DNA from 3 places in the Pseudomonas sp. X10 genome. Region 2 is predicted to be linked to each of the others. Evidence: riboswitches for the same ligand, from Rfam matches in the RefSeq annotation. Region 2 holds a riboswitch; each other region holds the start of a gene.
What was found. A riboswitch is a leader RNA that binds a small molecule or an ion and turns the genes downstream of it on or off. The one in region 2 is predicted to bind cobalamin.

Region 1 (7,286 bases), 2.1 Mb from region 2:
AATCGAGCAGGTCGTGCTCGTGGTTGTCCTGATTCTGCAGCACCGCCTGTACCTGGCCCAGGCGCCGGGCGAACTCGGCGCGCGCCGGGGTGCCGTCATCGGTCGCGCCATAAGCGTAGCCACCGTGGTTCAGGTAGACCTCGGCGAGGTCTTCGCGGTTGTGCCACAGGCGCCCGTCGATAGCATTCTGCACCCCAGCCCCGTAGGCCCCTGGCTTGGCCCCGAAAATCCGCCAACCCGCCTGGCGCGCCGCCTGTTCCGCGTCCAGCCCTGCGGCCAGTAACGCCGCACGCTCGGCGCGCACCTTGGCGGCCAGGGGGTTGAGCTCGTCCGGCTCGTCCAGGGCAGCCACTGCCTGAACGGCAGCATCGAACAGGCGAATCAGATTGCCGAAGGCGTCACGGAAGAAACCGGAGACCCGCAGCGTCACGTCCACACGCGGGCGATCGAGCAGGCTCAGCGGCAGGATCTCGAAGTCATCGACCCGCTGACTGCCGCTGGCCCACACCGGGCGCACACCCAGCAGGGCCATGGCCTGAGCAATGTCGTCGCCACCGGTGCGCATGGTCGCCGTGCCCCAGACCGAAAGGCCGAGCTGGCGCAGGTGATCGCCATGGTCCTGCAGGTGGCGTTCGAGGATCAGGTTGGCCGAGGCGAACCCCAGGCGCCATGCCGTGGTGGTCGGCAGATTGCGCACGTCGACGGTATAGAAGTTGCGCCCGGTGGGCAGCACCTCCAGACGACCACGACTGGGCGCTCCGCTAGGCCCGGCGGGCACGAAGCGCCCTTGCAGGGCAGCCAGCAAGCCTTGGATCTCCGCCTGGCCGCAAGCATCCAGGCTGGGGGCGACCTCGGCGACCAAAGCCTGCAGCACCGCCTGTACCGGCTGCCAGGCGCTGCCCTCCGGCAGGACCGCACGGTCCTCCAGGCAGGCCTCGATCAAGCGCACGGCATGCAGCTCCAAGCGTTCGCGGGTATCGCCGTGGGTGCGCCAGGGCTCGTCGCTGACGCCTTGCAGCAGGGTTGGACGCGGGCCGTTCCAGGGCTGGCCGAGGTCGCAGTCGAGTGGGTCGAAGCCCAGGCCGAACGCCTTGGCCATGGCCCGGATCAAGCTGGCGTTGCCCCCCCGGCCATCGCCCCGCTCCACCCGCAACAAGGCCAGCAGGGTGTCCAGGCGCAGGCGCCCTTCGGGCGACTGGCCGAACACATGCAGGCCGTCACGAATCTGCGACTCCTTGAGGTCGCATAGGTAAGTGTCCAGGCGCGGTAACCAGATGGCCGCGTCGTCCAGCGCACCTTCGAGCTGCAGTTCGCGGTCAATGTGGTTGGCCTTCACCAGTTCGAGGATGTCGCGCTGCAGCTCGCGGGCACGACGCGGATCGAGTAACTGGGCTTCGTAGTACTCATCGGCCAGGCGTTCCAGATGACGCAGCGGGCCGTAGGTCTCGGCGCGGGTCAGCGGCGGCATGAGGTGGTCGATGATCACCGCCTGGGTGCGCCGCTTGGCCTGGGCGCCCTCGCCCGGGTCGTTGACGATGAAGGGGTAGATATTGGGTAACGGCCCGAGCAACGCATCCGGCCAGCACTGTTCGCTGAGCCCGACGCCCTTGCCGGGCAGCCATTCGAGGTTGCCATGCTTGCCGACATGGATCAGCGCATCGGCGGCATAGCCGTGGCGCAGCCAGAAGTAGAAGGCCAGGTAACCATGGGGTGGCACCAGGTCCGGGTCGTGGTAGACCGAGCTGGGGTCCAACTGGTAGCCACGGGCCGGCTGGATGCCGACGAAGGTCAGGCCCAAGCGCAGGCCGGCGATCATCATCCGCCCGCTACGGAACATCGGGTCCTGCTGCGGCGCGCCCCAGCGCTCCAGCACGGCCTGCTGGTTGGCCAGCGGCAGCGCGGCGAAGGCCGCCTGGTAATCGGCCAAGCTCATGCTCTGGGCACAGGGGCGCTGATCGAGGTTGTCCAAGTCATTGGTCACGCCGCCGAGCAGGTCGTGGATCAGCGCGGTACCGCTGTCAGGCAGTTGGGCCACTGGGTAGCCCTCGGCACGCAGGGCCTTGAGGATGTTCAGCGCGGCGCCCGGCGTGTCCAGGCCTACGCCATTGCCGATACGTCCGTCACGGGTCGGGTAGTTGGCCAGTACCAGGGCCACGCGTTTCTGCGCGTTGGGCAGACGCGCCAGCTCGACCCAACACCGCGCCAGCTCGGCGACGAAATCCATACGTTCCCGATGCGGGCGATAGCAGACCACGTCCGACTGGCTGCGCTCGCTGCGCCAGGCCAGGTCCTTGAAGCTGATCGGCCGGGTGATGATCCGCCCGTCCAGCTCCGGCAGAGCAATATGCATGGCCAGGTCACGGGCGCCCAGACCTTGCTCGCTGGCTTCCCAGCCCGGCTGGTTATCCTGGGCACAGATGGCCTGCAGCACCGGGATATCCCGGCGAAACGGCCGCAGATTGGGCTGCTCCGGACTGGACAGGGCAAAACCGGTGGTGTTGAGGATCACCTCGGCACCAACCTCGTCCAACCAATCCTCGACCTGGGCCAGGCAGGCGCTTTCCTTGAGGCTGGCCACCGCGATCGGCAACGGGTTGAGCCCGGCCGCCTGCAAGCGCTCGCAGAAGGCGTCGATAAAAGCGGTATTGGCGGCCTGCAGGTGCGAGCGGTAGAACAGCAGCGGCGCCACCGGTCGCTCGGGATGCCACTGGCCGTACCAGTCCGCTAGGCAAGCATTGCCCTTTTGCGGGTGGTAGACGGCGGTGCGCGGCAGTTGTACCGGCTCATCCCAGGAATAGTCACGCCCCAGCCACTGGCTGGCCAGGCAATTGAACAGGTTCAGGGCATTGCCCTTGCCACCCTGGCGCAGGAAGTGCCAGAGCCGCTCGGCCTGCTCATCCGACACGCTGCCCAGACTCATCAGTTCAGGGTCCGGACGATCGTCACCAGGTACCAAGATCAGCTGTATGCCCTGCTCGGCCAGGGCGACCAATTGCTCGACGCCATAGCGCCAGTAGCCGACGCCGCCGTGCAGCGACACCAGGATGACCTTGGCGTGGCGCAATACCTGATCGACATAAAGGTCGACCGAGGCATGGTTCTGCACCTGCATCGGGTTGGCCAGGCGCAGGCTGGGGTAATCGTCCGGCAACTGCTGGGCAGTTTCGGCCAGCAGCGCCAAGTGCGAATCGCCGCTGCAGAGGATCACCAGGTCGGCGGGGGTCTGGCCGAGGTCGGCGATGCTGTCGTCCGGCACGAAACCGCCGGGCTGGGTCCGCAGCAGGTGCATGGATCAGGCGCCCAGGGCCTGGCGCAGGCGCGCTTCCAATTGCGCCGCGTCTAGCTCCTGGCCAATCAGCACCAGGCGCGTGACGCGTGGCTCGTCGGCGCGCCAGGCGCGGTCGAAGTGCTTGTCGAAACGCGTGCCCACGCCCTGGATCAGCAGGCGCATCGGTTTACCCGGTATGGCGGCGAAACCCTTGGCGCGCAGAATGCCGAATTCGACCACCAGTTGGGTCAGGGCATCGAGCAGCAGACTTTCGTCAGCTTCCGGCAGGTCGATGGAGATCGAATCGAAGGCATCGTGATCGTGGTCGTCGTGGTCATCACCGTCGTGATGGCTGTCATGGTGGGTACGGCGGCCATCGATGTGCGCCTCTGACTCGGCGCCCACGCCCAACAGGACCTCCAACGGCAGGCGGCCGCTGCTCGCTTCGATCACCTTGACTGCCGGCGGCAGCTCTTCGAGCACTTCGGCGCGCACCTTGGCAAGACCGTCGGCGGCGATCAGATCGGCCTTGTTCAACACCACCAGGTCAGCGCTGGCCAACTGGTCGGCGAACAGCTCGTGCAGGGGCGACTCATGGTCAAGGTTGGGGTCGAGCTTGCGCTGGGCATCGACCTGCTCGGGGTAGGCAGCGAAGGTGCCCGCGGCCACGGCCGGGCTGTCGACCACGGTGATCACCGCGTCGACGGTGCAGGCGTTGCGGATTTCCGGCCATTGGAAGGCTTGCACCAACGGCTTGGGCAGGGCCAGGCCGCTGGTCTCGATAAGGATGTGGTCCAGGTCGCCACGGCGTGCGACCAGCTCGCGCATCACCGGGAAGAACTCTTCCTGCACGGTGCAGCACAGGCAGCCATTGGCCAGTTCGTAGACGCGGCCGCTGGCCTCTTCCTCGGTACAGCCGATGCTGCACTGCTTGAGGATCTCACCGTCGATGCCCAGCTCGCCGAACTCATTGACGATGACGGCAATGCGCCGCCCTTGGGCGTTGTCGAGCATGTGCCGGAGCAAGGTGGTCTTGCCCGAGCCGAGGAAGCCGGTAACGATGGTGACGGGGAGCTTGGCCAGTGTTTTCATGTCGATGCCCTTGGCAGGATGGCGGGCATGCAGGACGAGGACCGCCAGCCGGACAAGGCCTGGGCGCGTTCGCCACCGGATCACCCCGCCCGGTTGAAAGTCGAAATCGGAACGAGGCAGGTCTCCTGGCTTGCACCTTGCCGGCCTCGGCCGGGTCGGACGACGCCTTCCCGCGCCTCGGCGCAGTGGCTGTGTCGTTCCTTTCAGTGCTTACAGTTGCGGGGGCAGCCGCGGCTTCACCGCGTTCCCGTCTTAGCTTCGCCTGGCACGGATGCCATTGCGAAGAACCTCGAAGCGGCTAGGCTACGCAGTGCCCTGCAGGCGGTCAACCGCTGCCTGTGATTGACGGGGAAACGGCCCCGTGATTTGCTAGCAACCTGCGTTCAGGTGCCCCTTCGGGGGTGAAACGGGAAACCGGTGCGTCGCAGGCCCTGACCGGGCCGGACAAAGCCGGTGCTGCCCCCGCAACGGTAAGCGAGAAAAGCGTCAAGACCACTGCGCCCGTCGTATGGCATGGGAAGGTGACGCCTCTGACAGTGCGTCCACTGCCCTGTCCTCGTCAGCCCGGAGACCGGCCTGTCGTCGATTGAACACCCCGCGGTGGGCGGGCGTTGTCGCAAACCCCGGCGGGCCGCGTCCGGGGTTTCGTCGCGCTTGCCTGTTGCCCCTAAACAAGCAAGAGGAAAGCGTCATGCCCATCACGACCGCCAAGCACAGCGTCGCCACCCCCGCCAGCCTCAGCCAGCGTGTACTGATCGCCGCCGGTGCCAGCCTGCTGGGCCTGTGCCTGATCTACTTCGCCGGTTTCTCGCACATCGACGCGGTGCACAATGCCGCTCACGACACCCGCCACAGCGCCGCCTTCCCTTGCCACTGAGTACGCCCGCATGATCAAGCGCATTGCCCGTACCGCCGGCTTCAGCGGACTACTCGCCGCCCTGTTACTGACCCTGTTGCAGAGCCTTTGGGTCACTCCACTGATCCTCCAGGCGGAAACCTATGAAAGCGCGGCCCCCGCCGGCGAGCACCACGAGCATGGCGGCGAAGCCGTTGCCGCCCATGAGCACGACGACGAGGTCTGGGCGCCGGAAGATGGCTGGCAGCGCCTGCTTTCCACCACCGGTGGCAACCTGGTGGTCGCGGTCGGCTTCGCCCTGATCCTCGCCGCCCTCTATAGCCTGCGCGAACCAGGCCGGGTCACCACTGGCGCGCTCTGGGGCCTGGCGGGCTTCGCCGTGTTCTGCCTGGCGCCGACCTTGGGCTTGCCGCCGGAGCTGCCAGGCACCGCTGCTGCCGACCTAGGCCAGCGCCAGGGCTGGTGGATCGCTACCGCCGCCGCCACGGCCGTGGGCCTAGCACTGCTGGTGTTTGCCCATCACTGGCTGTTCAAGGTACTTGGCGCAGCGCTGTTGGTCGTGCCCCACCTGATCGGCGCCCCGCAGCCCGAGGTGCATGAAAGCCTGGCTCCCGAGGCCCTCGGCAAGCAGTTCGTGATCGCCTCCTGGCTGACCAACGCGGCCTTCTGGGTAGCCCTCGGCCTGATCACCGCCTGGCTGTACCGGCGTGGCAACCACGCCTGATGCGCACAGCAGGCTGCAGCCCGGCCCTGTACGCTGGCATCGGCTGCCGCCGTGGTTGCCCGGCCAGCGAGCTGGGCGACCTGCTCCATCAGGCCCTTGACACCCATGGCTTGCCCCTGGCAGCGCTCAAGGGCCTGGCCAGTATCGACCTGAAGTCGGATGAGGTCGGGTTACGGCAACTGGCCGATGAACTCGGCCTGCCCCTGGTATTCTTCAGCGCCGCGCAACTGGCCCACTTCGAAGCGCGGTTGAGCCACCGCTCCACCACGGCCTGGCGACACAGCGGTTGCTGGGGCGTCGCCGAAAGCGCGGCGCTGGCCATGGCCACCCGCCATGAAGGCCATGCCATCTTGCAGGTTCCTCGCCGCGTACAGGGCCAGGCGACCCTGGCATTGGCCTGCGGCACCGGGTTTGACGGATAATCGCCGTTTTACCCAGCAAGGATTCCCCATGACGGTCTATTTCATCGGCGCAGGCCCCGGCGACCCGGAGCTGATCACGGTCAAAGGCCAACGCCTGATCCGCCAATGCCCGGTGATCATCTATGCTGGCTCGCTGGTCCCGGCCGCCGTGCTCGAGGGCCATACGGCCCGGACCGTGATCAACAGTGCCGAACTGCACCTGGAACAAATCATCGCAGCCATCCGTGACGCCCATGCAAAAGGCTTGGACGTCGCCCGTGTCCACAGTGGCGACCCGAGCCTGTATGGCGCCATCGGCGAGCAGATCCGCCACTTGCGCGAGCTCGACATCGACTACCAGATCATCCCCGGCGTTACTGCCACGGCCGCCAGCGCGGCCCTGCTCGGCTGCGAGCTGACCCTACCCGACGTGGCGCAGACCGTGATCCTCACGCGTTATGGCGATAGCTCGCCGATGCCGGCTGGCGAACAGTTGGCCGACCTCGCACGCCACCGCTGCACCCTGGCCATCCACCTGGGGGTCAAGCACCTGGACAAGATCGTTGCGGACCTACTGCCCCATTACGGTACCGACTGCCCGATCGCCGTGATCCATCGTGCCACCTGGCCGGATCAGGACTGGGTACAGGGCACCCTGCAGGACATCGTCGAACGCGCCCGGGAAAAGGGCTTTCGCCGCACCGCGCTGATTCTGGTCGGCCATGTGCTGGGCGATGCGCCCTTCGCCGAGTCGGCGCTGTACCGCGCTGGCCATGCCCACCTCTATCGGCCCTGAGCAGGCGAGCTTGCCAGCCCAGCCCTGGCAGTTGCAGACTCGACAGTCCCTCTCCACCCGAGGCCCCCGCCATGCTTGAGCTACGCCCTAACTGTGAATGCTGTGGCACCGATCTGCCGGGAGACAGCCCGGATGTCCTGATCTGCTCG
Region 2 (7,286 bases):
CACGTTTGGCATAACGACCCCGCGCTCGATACGTGATACGGCTTCACTACCGATCCCCAATCGCTCAGCGACCTGTTCCTGACTCAACTTACAACGCATTCGTTGGCGCGCAATCGCTTGGCCCACAACCTCAGCCAACTGCTTCGAATCGGTTTTTGACATGCCGTCCTCCAGAGCAACCTGAATGGTTGGCCATCAACCTGTTGACATGAAGGACCTCGCGAGCCGATACTCAACCCTAAAGGTTGATATTCGACCTTCTCGCCAATTCAAATCCCAAGCAGGGAGCACAAAGCAGCATGATCGTCGTAACTGGTCTGAATGAAGCGCAGATTGAAGGTCTCGTGAGAGGCAAATCGTCCTTCGAGGTAGTCGGCCTCAGAGGAAATTTCATGGAAGGGATCAAGCTGGTAGAAACCAAGATAGAGGCCCTCGGCATGAAGTGCCGAGTCAGGACAGATGTTAAAGGATCCCTGATCCAAGGCGGAGCCCTAGGAGCAGTCTTTAGCGTGGTATCTACACCCGCCACATTGGCCCTTGCCACATTGACCGCAGCAGCGGGGGTTGGCCATACGCTCGCAACTTACGACCCGGACTATGAAATCGTAAAAGATTACGTCAATAAAAAACTCAAAGTAGCCTATAAAAAACGGGCAAACAAAAAATAAATAAACCTTCTCAAATCATCGCAGACAAAGCACATGAAAGCCAAATCAAGCATACTGAAAACAGCAGGCTTATTACCACTATTATTCTCGCTTAATGCTCAAGCGGATGTTGACTATGGGTATCTATATCCAAGCACGCTACCCAACGAAAAATCAATGAATGATTTACCTTATGCAATTCCCTGCGCAGAAGCCAAAAATCAGTATGGCGCTAAATTCTATCGCTGCACTTGGTACACCCTACCTAGAAATATTACCAGGTGGGACGCTCAACAACAGCGTAACATTAGCTTCAGTAATCAGATAAGCGGCGCATGCCAGCGTGGCACCTGTCGTGCGTCCAATGGCTCGGGCGCCTATGGCATGTACGGACAAGACCTCAGCTTTACCCTGTCCATTTACTACTACATATATGAAAGCAAAGATGGCTACCCGATTGCCTATCGCATGGATGGTGGTCCCCACAAAAAAGGGAAAGAAGTTACCTACGCGCAAGCACGAACAACACTGCAAGAATTTTTACTCGACCACGGCATCAGTTCAACGACTGTAAAAGACACTGTCGGAGCGTATAGCCTTGACGCGCAAATTGGGATTAGCTCTTCCAGTGATGTTACCCCTCGGACTGAAGAAAACGTCATGACAAAACCCACAAAAAATATCGAAGTAAAGGAAGCATGGTGCAACCCACGTGCGGACGACGAGTGCACTATCAACGGAAATAAAGTAACTAAGGCGGAGCTTAAGCACTACCTCCCAGAGGTTTATGAACTGGAAGTTCTAAACGCTGGCGGATATTGCGAACATCCGATCTGCTATGACAAGAACGACAAACCTGTCGGCATTCACTAATATGCAAGGGCACGGAAACATTCCGTGCCCTTTTATTTTTTGTGCAGTCAGTGACAACCCCACACACGTGAAACATCCACTATCACACATCCAGCTGTTGGTATTAGCCCATGGCAACCCTTCCATGAAGGATAACCTGGAACTCCCCCTGAAAAAATCTGAGCAAATGACCACTGTTTCCTAAACCGTGAGACATAAGAAATCCAGTCACCATTAAGCGACTGGAATTTCTGAAGTTAATTGACTGGGACGAAGTAACTCAAACACTCGCCCTTTGCACATGCAGCAGCAAACGAGCGGCGCCGATCATGAGCTTGGCCGGCATATATAAATGGATGTGCCCATATACCTATCACATGGATGTGCTGTCTGCGTGTGCTTGGCGATATCGCAACCCGGCTCCTCCAAGGGTGCGCAATACCCTGTAGGAACCATCTCGTCGGTGATGTTGAATCAAACGGTTCCGGCTACTCACGCCATCTAACAAGCGAGCAATCTGCAGCGGGTTACCAACGCAAGTTCGACCACGTAACAGCAATCTTGGTCAGGCGATCTGCCACACGGCGTTGGCGATGTCAGCGATCACTTCCACCTGCGGGAAGTACACGGCATCGCGCTGAGCCATGCCCTGGACGATCGACGGAGCCTGAGCCTAGACCTGAACCTGTATCGCACCACCGACACCGGCAAGGCCCTCTTCGGACGCATCGACAACACCACCTGGAGCGTCATTTCGCGCTACAGCCAGGGTCCGCATACCTTCAGCCTCGGCTGGCAGCAGGTGGATGGCAATACACCGTTCGACTATGTCACCCGTGGCGCGATCTTCATCGGCAACGCCGTGCAGTTGTCCGACTTCAACGCCCCCAACGAAAAGTCCTGGCAGGCCCGCTACGATCTACCCTTAACAGAATACGTTTCATCAGGAGCAACCTTCACGAGCGAAGTTAGCAACAGGAATGTATTATTTTGTTACGAATTGGGAAGCCGGTGAAAGCCCGGTGCGGTCGCGCCACTGTAATCGATACCCGAGAGCCAGACCCCAGTTTTGTCGACAACCACAACATCCTGACCGAACGCGTCATTCTCCAGGAGCCTCGCATGGCCACTACCGTTGCCACTACCCCGATAGCGACTTGTCGCTGCCCTCGCTGCCACTGAGCGAAATCCTGCCCTGGGCGATTTTCGCTGGCCTGCTACTGCTGCTGGCCATCTATTTCGTCGGCGCAGAACAAGGTGCCACCTCACTGATCTCGGGTGCCTATGTGCATGAGTTCGTGCACGACGGCCGCCACATGCTGGGCTTTCCCTGCCACTGACCGAGGAACGCGACATGATTGGTAATCTCCTGCTGCGCGGCATGCTAGCCGGGCTGTTGGCGGGCATCCTCGCCTTTGGTTTCGCCAAGGTGTTCGGTGAGCCCTCTGTCGACCAGGCCATCGCCTTCGAAGAAACCATGACGCACAGCCATGATCACGGCGATGGCGCCGCTGACGAAGAAGAAGAGTTGGTCAGCCGGGAAGTGCAGAGCACCATCGGGTTGTTCACAGGCATGGTGGTCTACAGCGTGTCCATCGGCGGCATTTTCGCGTTGGTGTTCGCCTTCGCCATGGGTCGCATGGGAAGCCTGAGGATCGGCCCCCGTGGGCTGGCGGCTATTCTTGCCGTGCTGGCATTCATCAGCGTGATCCTGGTGCCCGCCCTGAAGTATCCAGCCAACCCGCCGGCGGTCGGTGATCCCGAAACCATCGGGCAGCGCACCAAGCTGTTCTTCCTGATGCTGGTAGTGTCGATCGCTGCGTTGGTGGTAGCGGTCAACCTGTTCCGCAAGCTGCTAGCCCGCAGCGGCGGCTGGACTGCAGCGGTCATGGCCATCGTGCTTTACACCGTGATCATGTCGGTAGCTGGCAAACTGTTCCCGACCATCAACGAGGTACCGAAAGAGTTCTCCGCCTCGTTGCTGTGGAACTTCCGTATCGCCTCGCTCGGCATCCACGTAGTGCTGTGGACCGTCCTCGGCCTGGTGTTCGGCTGGCTGGCCCAAGGCCCAGTCCTGTCGCCCCGGAGCCGGCATAACGCCAGGCTGCAGTCCTGACGGACCAGCTAACCAGGAAAAACCAGGACGCCTGATGGAAACATCAGGCGTCTTTTCCATTCAGGGTTTACCCCTGATCAGGCTCCAACACGGCAATATGCTTCAGGGGATACCGAAGCAGCAGCCGATGAAACATCAAAGAGGACCGCGAGGGTGAGCACTCAAACCGCGCCAAACTCGGCGAGGTTGCAATATTGTCCTTTGAAATACAGCAGGGGCTGCGTAGCAGCAGCTTCCTGCAGGTCCAACGCTTTCACTTCACCAATGACGATCAGGTGATCGCCCGCTACGTGCTCAGCGTGGATTTCGCAATCGAGCCAATGCAGGCTACCGGCAATGATCGGATTCCCCAGCGGCGATTCCCGCCATTCGACCCCACACCACTTGTCCGTGCCTCGCCGAGCGAACTGGTTGGAAATGCTGACCTGTTCACCCGACAGGATGTTGACCGCGAATCGACCTGCCTGACGAATTTTAGGGTAGCTAGCCGAACTGGACATTACGCTGAATGACACCAGCGGCGGGCTCATCGACACGCTATAGAACGACTGGCAGGTGAAGCCAATCGATTCGTCGTCCATGTGCGAGGTAATTACCGTGATGCCAGAGGCGTAGTGCCCAAGCGCTTCGCGGAAGCTCGACGGCTCGATAGCAGTACTAGGGAATGACATAGTAGATCCTGGGTATAAGGTACTGCTCGAACGTGCTGGAGACGGCCCGAGTCAGCCCGAGTATTCGGGCTGACCTCAAGCTGAGCCTGCGTTTACCACCTTCGAGTCAGGCTCAGCACTAGTTCGAGAGCTCTCTGCGGACAATTTCCGCGCCTGCACTCAGGGCACTGAGCTTGCCTCTTGTCACGCTACGTGGCAGCGGAGCCATGCCGCAGTTGGTGCACGGGTAGAGCTTGTCGGCGTCGACGAACTGAAGGGCCTTGCGCAGGGTATTGGTCACTTCCTCGGGGGTTTCGATGGCGTGGTTGGCCACGTCGATGGCGCCCACCATCACTTTTTTGCCGCGGATCAGCTCGATCAGGTCCATCGGCACGTGGGAGTTATGGCACTCCAGCGAGACGATATCGATGCTCGATTTCTGCAGCTTGGGGAAGGCTTCTTCATATTGCCGCCATTCCGAGCCCAGGGTCTTTTTCCAGTCGGTATTGGCTTTGATGCCGTAGCCATAGCAGATGTGCACGGCGGTTTCACACTTGAGGCCTTCAATGGCCCGTTCCAGGGTGGCGACGCCCCACTCGTTCACCTCGTCGAAGAAGACGTTGAAGGCGGGTTCATCGAACTGGATGATGTCCACGCCGGCAGCCTCGAGCTCCCGGGCTTCCTGGTTGAGGATCTTGGCGAATTGCCTTCTGCTTCGCTTAACAGCATCGGCGTCCCGGATTTCTGATTTCGCGGCTCAATGGCTGGCCCATCGGTTTCCCCTGTCAACGCTTCACCCTGCACCTCGCGGTGCAACATGCATGACTCGGGGTCTGGTTGATTCGCCATTTCTTACCAGTATCGAACTTTCATCGACTATCCTCCGCCAGCTTTAACTGGCGCACTAAGCGTCCGGCGAACTCACCTTCCGAACTCCAGCATTAAGGGCGATGGTGTCCACGTATTTTTAAGCGGACGCGATCACCCTTATCGCCAGGATTTCCATGCGCCAACGAAGCTCTTATCCGAAACCGTTCAAAGGCCAAGTCGTTCAGGAATGCCTGCAACCTGGCGCAACGGTTTCCAGTGGCGCCATCCGCCACGGCATCAATGCCAACGTCATCCGCAAATGGCTGCCGCTTTATCGAGATCAGCCCGCAGCGGCTTCGCTACCGGCGTTCGTCCCACTAAAAGCCGCACCTAAACGACCAGCCGAAGCGTCAGTGACCATCGAGTTGCCGATGGCTGGGCAAGTGATCACGGTGAAATAGCCAACCTCAGATCCCGAGGGCTGCGCGCAATTTATTCGGGCTGTCGCTCAATGATCCGCATCGATGCGATCTGGCTGGCCACCGAGCCGATGGACATGCGCGCCGGCACCGAAACGGCATTGGCCCGAGTGATCGCGGTGTTCGGTGCGGCGAAGCCGCACTGCGCTTATCTGTTCGCCAATCGCCGAGCTAGCCGGATGAAAGTGCTGGTGCACGATGGCGTGGGTGTTTGGCTTGCAACGCGTCGACTGAACCAAGGCAAGTTTCACTGGCCAGGCATTCGCCATGGTTGCGAGGTCGAACTCGACAGCGACCAACTCCAGGCGTTGGTACTCGGCCTACCGTGGCAGCGCGTTGGCGCAGGCGGTGTGATTACTGTGCTGTAAACGCCGGCCATTTGGCCGGTCTACTTGTCGTCGTCCCGCGTCTGCTCTGGCACAATCGGTGGCATGACTTTCTCGCCTAACCTCGACCAGATGACCCCGGAACAGCTTCGTGCCTTGGCGGCACAGGCGTTGCAGTTGCAGTCTCAAGTCGAGGCGATGAGCAAGAAGATTCAGAACGATGAAACCATCATCGAGAGCTCACTTACGAAATTGCTCTACTCAAACGCCACAAGTTTGCCAAGCGCAGCGAGCAAATCAGCCCGGCGCAAAGCAGCTTGCTGGATGACCTGCTCGATACCGACCTTGAAGCTATCGAGGCCGAGCTGAAACAGCTCCTTCCGGTTCCGCCACAAGCCGAGCCACGGCAATCCCCGAAACGTTCGCCATTGCCGCCGCAGTTCCCGCGCACGGTGCTTCGCCACGAGCCTGAAAATACCCAGTGCGCCTGCGGCTGCCAGCTTCAACGCATCGGCGAAGACGTCAGCGAGAAGCTGGATTACACGCCGGGCGTGTTTACCGTCGAGCAACATGTGCGAGGCAAATGGGCCTGTCGCCAGTGCGAAACCCTGATCCAGGCACCGGTGCCAGCCCAGGTGATCGACAAAGGTATCCCAACCGCAGGTTTGTTGGCTCACGTGATGGTGGCCAAGTTTTCCGATCACTTGCCGCTATACCGGCAGGAGAAGATTTTTGGCCGAGCCGGGCTGCCAATTGCCCGCTCGACCTTGGCGCAGTGGGTCGGACAAACCGGCGTTCGACTTCAGCCGCTGGTCGATGCACTGCGTGAAGCCGTGCTGAACCAGGGCGTGATCCACGCCGATGAAACACCGGTGCAAATGCTTGCGCCAGGTGAGAAGAAAACCCATCGGGCCTATGTCTGGGCCTACAGCACGACCCCGTTTTCGGCGCTCAAAGCGGTGGTTTACGACTTCAGCCCAAGCCGTGCTGGCGAACATGCGCGCAACTTCCTGGGCGACTGGAACGGCAAGCTGGTCTGCGACGACTTCGCTGGCTACAAAGCCGGATTTGAGCAAGGCATCACTGAAATCGGCTGCATGGCTCACGCCCGTCGCAAGTTTTTCGATCTGCACGTGGCGAACAAAAGTCAGCTGGCCGAACAAGCGCTGCACTCAATCAGCGGCTTGTATGAGGTTGAACGCCAGGCGCGGGACATGAGCGATGAAGACCGCTGGCGAATACGGCAGGAAATGGCGGTGCCGATAAGCAAAACACTGCATGACTGGATGCTGGCTCAGCGAGACCTGGTGCCCAACGGATCAGCCACGGCCAAAGCGCTCGATTACAGCCTGAAACGCTGGGTGACGCTGACGCGCTACCTGGACGATGGGGCTGTGCCCATCGAC
Region 3 (7,286 bases), 2.4 Mb from region 2:
GGTGTTGGCGTAGCGTTGGTCGACGTAGCGCAGACCGATGCCAGCGTCCACGCCGTGGGCGAAGCCTTTGTTCACCCAGAGGTTGGCGGTGCGCCGTGGTACGTTGGCTGGGCGGTTGCCAGCACGGTCCACTGGAGTGCCACTGACCATCTCGAAGAAGTCGTCGTACTTGGCGCGTACGACCGAGGCGTTGGCCGAAACCTGCCACTGGTTGGCCAGGGCCAGTTCAAGGGACGCTTCCAAACCGTCGGAGGTTTGCTGCCCAGCCTGCTGGCTGGTATGGCTGATGGGGTCGGCGACCAGCAGCTTCTTCTTGACGATGTGATAGGCCGCCAGGGTCCACTCGCCACGGCCTTCCCAGAACCGCTGCTTGAGGCCGAACTCGGTCTGCTTCGACTCGGTCAGGTCGTAGTTCATTTGCGTCGGGCTGAGGCTGATCAGGTTGCTCACGCCGTCTTCGCTGGTGGAGTACTGGCCGTACAGCGACAGGTCGTCGGTCACGGCAAAGACCAGGCCGGCGCGCCAGTTGCCGCCTTGCAGGCTGCGGTCGCTGCGGCTGCCATCGACCAGGTTGTCGCGGTCGATGTGGTTCTGGTCGCGGCGCACGCCGGTGACCAGCGACAGGCGCTCGGTCAGTTGGGTGCGGTTCTCGGCGAACAGGGCGAAGGTGTGGGTCGTGCTCAAGGTCTGCGGGCGCAGCGGCGAGTCGCTGTGGAACCAGCCTGGCGCTGGGCTCCACGGGTCGATGTAATCGCCGCCGATGTCGTTGTATGGCGAGTTGCTGTCGACATTGAAGCGGATCTTGTTGTACTCGGCACCGACCACGGTCTTGCTGGCCAGGCCAAACAGCGAGTGGTCGAAGGTGAAGCTCTGGCGGTCGCCGATCTGTTCCTGGTTGTGCTTGATTTCCAGGAAGCTTTCACGCAGCAGTTGCTCGCGGTCTGCATCCCAGGTGTAGTCCTCGGCGTTGCGCCAATGTCGGCGGCTTTTGATGTAGTACAGCTGGTTGCTGGCACTGACGGTGTCGCTGATGGTCCAGTCAGTGTTGAAGCGGGTCCACTCGTCGTGGTAGCGCTGCACGTCGTTGCGGATGTTGTAGTTCTTCTTGCGCAAGCTGTCGCGGTAGTGGCCGTCGATCAGCGGGGTGCCGAAGTAGTTCATCGGCTCGGCGTCGCCGCGCTCGTGGGCCAGGGTGAAGCTCAGGTCGTCGGTGGCGTCGAAGCGCAGGGCGGCGCTCAAGGCCAGGTTGCGCGAATCGCCGCGGTCGACCCAGCCGTTGCCTTCCTGGCGGTTGAGGGTCACGCGGTAGCTCAGGCGCTCGCTGAGGCTACCGCCGCTGTCCAGGCCAAGCTGCTGGCGGTCCCAGGAGCCATAGCCCAGGCGCAGATGGTTGCGGATCTCGCCGGCGAAGGGTTTTTTCGGGATTACGTTGACCACCGCGCCGGTGGCGCCTTCGCCGTACAGCACCGAGGCCGGGCCACGGATCACGTCGATGCGCTCGACCATCCAGGGGTCGACCGGGAAGGTCTGGGTGCCGGCACCGGTGTACAGGCGCGCACCGTCGAACAGGGTCATCACCGAGCCATGGCCGGTGAAGCCGCGCGCCGAGAGGGCGGTGCCGCCGTTACCCGGAGTCCCGGCCGAGGTGATGCCCGGCGAGCGGGTGACGGCGTCCTGTACGGTCAGGTTGGCGCGCTGCTGGATCTGCTCGGCCGTGATGCTGCTGGTGCTGGCCGGGGTCTCCAGGGCACTGAGGTTCAGGCGCGAGCCGGCTGGCACAGGCGTGGCCAGGTCGATGGTCTGGGCGTCGCGGGTATCGGTGATAGCCGTGGAGGGCAGGGCCAGGACCTTGCTGTCTTGCTCATCGGCCAGGGCCGGAAGGGAGACGGCCAGGCAGGCCGCCAGGGTGTGAAGCTTATTGATGCGGGACATGTCGTTCCACTGCGAACAGGAATGAATGAATCCCGGTGGAAACAACGCATGAAGGAACCACGCACGCAGGCGCGCACGCGAAAACCGGCCTGCGCCCGCCCACCGCGGGTTGCCAAACGAAGCTTCAGGCCGGTCTCCGGGCTTGCGAGGGTCATGACGCCTTCACCTTCCCATGCTCTAGGTCTGTTCCTGTTTCATTCGCGGTCGCGAATGAAGCGGGAGCAGCCCTTGCACACAGTGGTATGTCGAAGGATTCGCTCGCTTACCGTTGCGGGGGCAGCGCCGGACTAGTCATGGGGACATGACGCACCGGCTTCCCGTTTCACCCTGCGCACGGCGGCGCAGGACACCTGAAACTGGCGCGCATCTGACCATCGAATGGATATTCAGTCAATCGTTTGGAGGGGCGTTGGTGTGCGGCGATGCCAGCTTGTGCGGCGGGCCGGACACCGACGGCTGCGATGTCCGGCTGCACAACACGCCGCCGTTGGACACGGCGGCGAGAGAGGGAAGGGCGATCAGGCGACCTTGACGATCCAGCCTGCCGGTGCCTCGACGTCACCGCTCTGGATGCCGGTCAGCTCGCTGTAGAGCTTCTGGGTGACCGGGCCGACTTCGCTTTCGCTGTAGAAGACGTGCAGCTTGCCTTGGTACTCGATGCCGCCGATCGGGGTGATCACAGCAGCGGTGCCGCAGGCGCCGGCTTCGATGAAGCGGTCGAGCTGGTCGATCAGCACGTCGCCTTCGATCACCTTCAGGCCCAGGCGCGATTCTGCCAGTTCCATCAGCGACAGGCGGGTGATGCCAGGCAGCACCGAGGCCGACTTCGGTGTCACGAACTCCTTGTTGGAGGTGATGCCGAAGAAGTTGGCCGAACCGACTTCCTCGATCTTCGAGTGGGTCAGTGGGTCCAGGTAGATGCAGTCGGCGAAGTGGGCTTTCTTGGCTTCGGCCCCCGGCATCAGGCTGGCTGCGTAGTTGCCGCCGACCTTGGCCGCGCCGGTGCCCTGTGGGGCAGCACGGTCGTAGCTGGAAATCAGGAAGTTATGTGGGGTCATGCCGCCCTTGAAGTACGAGCCGACCGGGATGGCGAAGACCGAGAAAATGAACTCGGGGGCGGTGCGCACGCCGATGTTGTCACCCACGCCGATGACGAAAGGACGCAGGTACAGGGCGCCTTTGCCATACGGTGGAACGAAGCGCTCGTTGGCCTTGACCACCTGCTTGCACGCCTCGATGAACACATCGGTCGGCACCTGCGGCATCAGCAGGCGAGCGCAGCTGCGCTGCATGCGAGCGGCGTTCTGGTCCGGGCGGAACAGGTTGATCGAACCATCCTTGCAGCGGTAGGCCTTCAGGCCTTCGAAGCATTGCTGGCCGTAGTGCAGGGCGGTCGAGCCCTCGCTGATGTGCAGCTGGTTGTCTTCGGTCAGGGTGCCCTGGTCCCACTCGCCATTGCGCCAGAAGGACAGGTAGCGCTTGTCAGTCTTGATGTAGTCGAAGCCCAGCTTGTCCCAGTTAATGCTTTCGTTGCTCATGACACCCTCTATTGTCTTGCAGATGCCTGATCGCTCAGGCCGCTGTTAATTGCGCACCTCGCCACGATAATACATCCGCCGCAGATCGGAAACGGCCAGTCACGAATTGGTGCGTACCTTAAGTGGTGTGGCCACCAGGCCATCGCCTCCATTCCCGTCTGCCTCAAAACAGCGCACCCCTCAGGTTGGCCCGCAACCTGCAACGGCCTGCCCATCGATTACTGATCGATTGGTCAGGCATGCGCCTTCGGGCGGATGCAGGTTGTTCAACCGAGGCGGCCGTTGTGCCGCATGTACCGGGGCTTTGGGCATGTCCATGCCGGAAAACATCGCGAACCTTGAGGCGCAGGCGGGCTGGAGCGCGGAGCTGAAGCTGCGCTTCATCCGACGCGAGCGCATGACCTGCATTGGTGCGCGTAAACATTTCGGACCTCTTTTGGTGCAGCGCCCGTTCTATCCCGAAGGGGCGCCGTGCCACGTTTATGTGCTGCATCCTCCGGGAGGCATCGTCGGAGGCGACCGCCTGGCCCTGGACATCCACCTTGAGCCGGGCAGCCACGCTTTGCTGACGATGCCGGGGGCGAGCAAGTTCTACCGCAGCGCCGGGCCGACCGCGCAGCTCGAACAGCGCTTCGTGCTGGAGGAGGGCAGCACGCTGGAATGGTTGCCCCAGGACAGCATCTTCTTCGCCGGCGCGCGCGCCGCGCTGCACAGCCGCTTCAGCCTCGCCCCCGGTGCCCGCCTGCTGGCCTGGGAGACCTTGTGCCTGGGCCGTCCGGTGATGAACGAGACGTTCAGCCACGGCGCCCTGGACAGCCGCCTGATCATCGACATGCCTGAAGATCCCGGCCTGCACGAGCGCTTGCGCCTGGACGGCGGGAACCTGGACAAGCTCGCCGGCCATCCGCTGCTGGCGACCTTCTGCGCCGCACCGGCCGACGCCGCGGCCCTCGACCTGGTCCGTGCCGAGCTGGAGACGCTGGCGACGCCGGCAGGCGCCACTTTGCTTGGCCAACTGCTGGTGATTCGTCTGCTCGATCACGACAACCAACATCTGCAACACACCCTGCAGCGCCTGTGGCATGTGCTGCGCCCCGCCGTGATCGGCTTGGCGCCATGCCCCCCGCGCATCTGGGCTACCTGAGAGAAGCACCATGGAGCTGACCCCGAGAGAGAAAGACAAGCTGCTGCTGTTCACCGCGGCATTGCTGGCCGAGCGCCGTCGCGACCGCGGCCTGAAGCTCAACTACCCGGAAGCGGTGGCGCTGATCAGCGCGGCGGTGCTCGAAGGCGCCCGTGACGGCCGTACCGTCGCCGAGCTGATGAGCCTGGGCCGCGAAGTACTCAGCCGCGACCAGGTTATGGAGGGCGTGGCCGAGATGCTCCACGACGTCCAGGTCGAGGCGACCTTTCCCGACGGCACCAAACTGGTGACCGTGCATGACCCCATCGTTTGACCGCCACAGGAGCGCAGCATGATTCCCGGAGAAGTCCAGGTCGCCGAGGGCGACATCGAACTCAACGCCGGCCGCCCGACCCTGAGCGTCAGCGTGGCCAACCATGGCGACCGACCGGTGCAGGTCGGCTCGCATTACCACTTCTTTGAAGTCAACGACGCTCTGGTTTTCGACCGGGACCCTACTCGGGGCTACCGCCTGGACATCGCCGCCGGCACCGCCGTGCGCTTCGAGCCGGGCCAGGCGCGTACCGTGCAACTGGTGGCCTACGCTGGCAAGCGCGAGGTCTACGGCTTCCAGGGCAAGGTCATGGGCGCACTGGAGGACCAGGCATGAGCCGTATTTCCCGCCAGGCCTATGCCGATATGTTCGGCCCCACTGTCGGCGACCGCGTGCGTCTGGCCGACACCGCCCTGTGGGTGGAGGTGGAGAAGGACTTCACGGTCTACGGCGAGGAGGTCAAGTTCGGCGGCGGCAAGGTGATCCGCGACGGCATGGGCCAGGGCCAGATGCTCTCGGCCGACGCCATGGACCTGGTGTTGACCAATGCGCTGATCATCGACCATTGGGGCATCGTCAAGGCCGATATCGGCGTGAAGCACGGGCGCATCGCCGCCATCGGCAAGGCCGGCAACCCCGATGTGCAGCCGGGCGTGACCGTACCGGTGGGGCCGGGCACCGAAGTGATCGCCGCCGAAGGCAAGATCGTCACCGCCGGTGGCATCGACTCGCATATCCACTTCATCTGCCCGCAGCAGGTGGAAGAAGCGCTGACCAGCGGCGTCACCACCTTCATCGGCGGCGGCACGGGGCCTGCCACTGGCACCAATGCCACCACCTGCACGCCAGGGCCCTGGTACCTGGCGCGTATGCTCCAGGCGGCCGACAGCCTGCCGATCAACATCGGCCTGCTGGGCAAGGGCAACGCCTCGCGCCCTGAGGCCCTGCGCGAGCAGATCGAGGCCGGCGCCGTGGGCTTGAAGCTGCACGAGGACTGGGGCTCGACCCCGGCGGCCATCGACTGCTGCCTGGGCGTGGCCGAGGAAATGGACATTCAGGTGGCCATCCACTCCGATACCCTCAACGAGTCCGGCTGCATCGAAGACACCCTGGCGGCCATCGGCGACCGCACCATCCATACCTTCCATACCGAAGGGGCGGGTGGCGGCCATGCGCCGGACATCATCCGCGCCGCCGGCCAGGCCAATGTGTTGCCGTCCTCGACCAACCCGACCCTGCCATACACGGTCAACACCGTCGACGAGCACCTGGACATGCTCATGGTCTGCCACCACCTGGACCCGAGCATCCCCGAGGACGTGGCCTTCGCCGAGTCGCGCATCCGCCGCGAGACCATCGCCGCCGAGGACATCCTGCACGACATGGGCGCCTTCGCCATGACCTCGTCCGACTCCCAGGCCATGGGCCGGGTCGGCGAAGTGGTGCTGCGTACCTGGCAGGTGGCGCACCAGATGAAACTGCGCCGTGGACCGCTGGCGCCCGACACCGACTACAGCGACAACTTCCGGGTCAAACGCTACATCGCCAAGTACACCCTCAACCCGGCACTGACCCATGGCATCGCCCATGAAGTGGGCTCGGTGGAAGTGGGCAAGCTGGCCGACCTGGTGCTTTGGGCACCGGCCTTTTTCGCCGTCAAGCCGGCACTGGTGATCAAGGGCGGGATGATCGCCACCGCACCCATGGGCGATATCAATGGCTCGATCCCGACCCCGCAACCGGTGCACTACCGGCCCATGTTCGGCGCCTTGGGCGCCGCCCGCCATGCCACGCGGATGACCTTCCTGTCCCAGGCCGCGATCGGCCGTGGTCTGGCCGAGGAGCTGGGCTTGCGCAGCCTGATCGGCGTGGCCCATGGCTGCCGCCGGGTGCGCAAGGCCGACATGGTTCACAACGGCCTGCAGCCGCTGATCGAGGTCGATGCGCAGACCTACCAGGTGCGTGCCGATGGCGAACTGCTGGTTTGCGAGCCTGCCAGCGAACTGCCGCTGGCCCAGCGTTATTTCCTGTTTTGAAGGAGTCAACATGATTGTCCTGACCCGCCGAGTCACCGAGGGCGCCATGCCTACCGGTAGTGTCACCTTGAGCGTGGATGCCCGGATCAAGAGCCGCCTGCGCGTCCGTCTCGACGATGGCCGCGACGCCGGCCTGATGCTCGAACGCGGCCATCTGCTGCGTGGCGGCGAACTGCTGGGCGACGAGCAGGGCGAGCACGTGATCCGCGTGGTGGCGGCACCCGAGGCGGTGTCCACGGTGCGTTGCGCCGACCCGCTGCTGCTGGCCCGCGCCGCCTACCACCTGGGCAACCGCCATGTGCCGCTACAGATCGAGCCGGGCC

Region 1: another riboswitch for cobalamin. It lies ahead of ACYU03_RS11985 (CbtB domain-containing protein); the one in region 2 lies ahead of ACYU03_RS21800 (CbtB domain-containing protein).
Region 3: another riboswitch for cobalamin. It lies ahead of ACYU03_RS10700 (TonB-dependent receptor); the one in region 2 lies ahead of ACYU03_RS21800 (CbtB domain-containing protein).

What each region holds. Positions count from the first base shown of each region.
Region 1 is NZ_CM142677.1:2,614,622-2,621,907, reverse strand. Features, by position in the region: gene cobN (cobaltochelatase subunit CobN) at 1-3,289, opposite strand, end outside; gene cobW (cobalamin biosynthesis protein CobW) at 3,293-4,360, opposite strand; cobalamin riboswitch at 4,459-4,667, opposite strand; cobalamin riboswitch at 4,728-4,954, shown strand; gene ACYU03_RS11985 (CbtB domain-containing protein) at 5,052-5,237, shown strand; gene ACYU03_RS11980 (CbtA family protein) at 5,248-5,940, shown strand; gene ACYU03_RS11975 (cobalamin biosynthesis protein) at 5,940-6,362, shown strand; gene cobM (precorrin-4 C(11)-methyltransferase) at 6,391-7,137, shown strand; gene ACYU03_RS11965 (DUF1272 domain-containing protein) at 7,209-7,286, shown strand, end outside.
Region 2 is NZ_CM142677.1:4,761,864-4,769,149, forward strand. Features, by position in the region: gene ACYU03_RS21780 (helix-turn-helix domain-containing protein) at 1-162, opposite strand, end outside; gene ACYU03_RS21785 (hypothetical protein) at 300-668, shown strand; gene ACYU03_RS21790 (hypothetical protein) at 702-1,520, shown strand; partial or broken gene ACYU03_RS21795 (OprD family outer membrane porin) at 2,128-2,463, shown strand; cobalamin riboswitch at 2,448-2,585, shown strand; gene ACYU03_RS21800 (CbtB domain-containing protein) at 2,657-2,839, shown strand; gene ACYU03_RS21805 (CbtA family protein) at 2,836-3,615, shown strand; gene ACYU03_RS21810 (flavin reductase family protein) at 3,777-4,286, opposite strand; gene ACYU03_RS21815 (uroporphyrinogen decarboxylase/cobalamine-independent methonine synthase family protein) at 4,405-5,007, opposite strand; gene ACYU03_RS21820 (transposase) at 5,270-5,536, shown strand; gene tnpB (IS66 family insertion sequence element accessory protein TnpB) at 5,587-5,922, shown strand; partial or broken gene tnpC (IS66 family transposase) at 5,986-7,286, shown strand, end outside.
Region 3 is NZ_CM142677.1:2,325,615-2,332,900, forward strand. Features, by position in the region: gene ACYU03_RS10700 (TonB-dependent receptor) at 1-1,932, opposite strand, end outside; cobalamin riboswitch at 2,043-2,301, opposite strand; gene ACYU03_RS10705 (branched-chain amino acid aminotransferase) at 2,451-3,470, opposite strand; gene ACYU03_RS10710 (urease accessory protein UreD) at 3,781-4,614, shown strand; gene ACYU03_RS10715 (urease subunit gamma) at 4,625-4,927, shown strand; gene ACYU03_RS10720 (urease subunit beta) at 4,946-5,263, shown strand; gene ureC (urease subunit alpha) at 5,260-6,963, shown strand; gene ureE (urease accessory protein UreE) at 6,974-7,286, shown strand, end outside.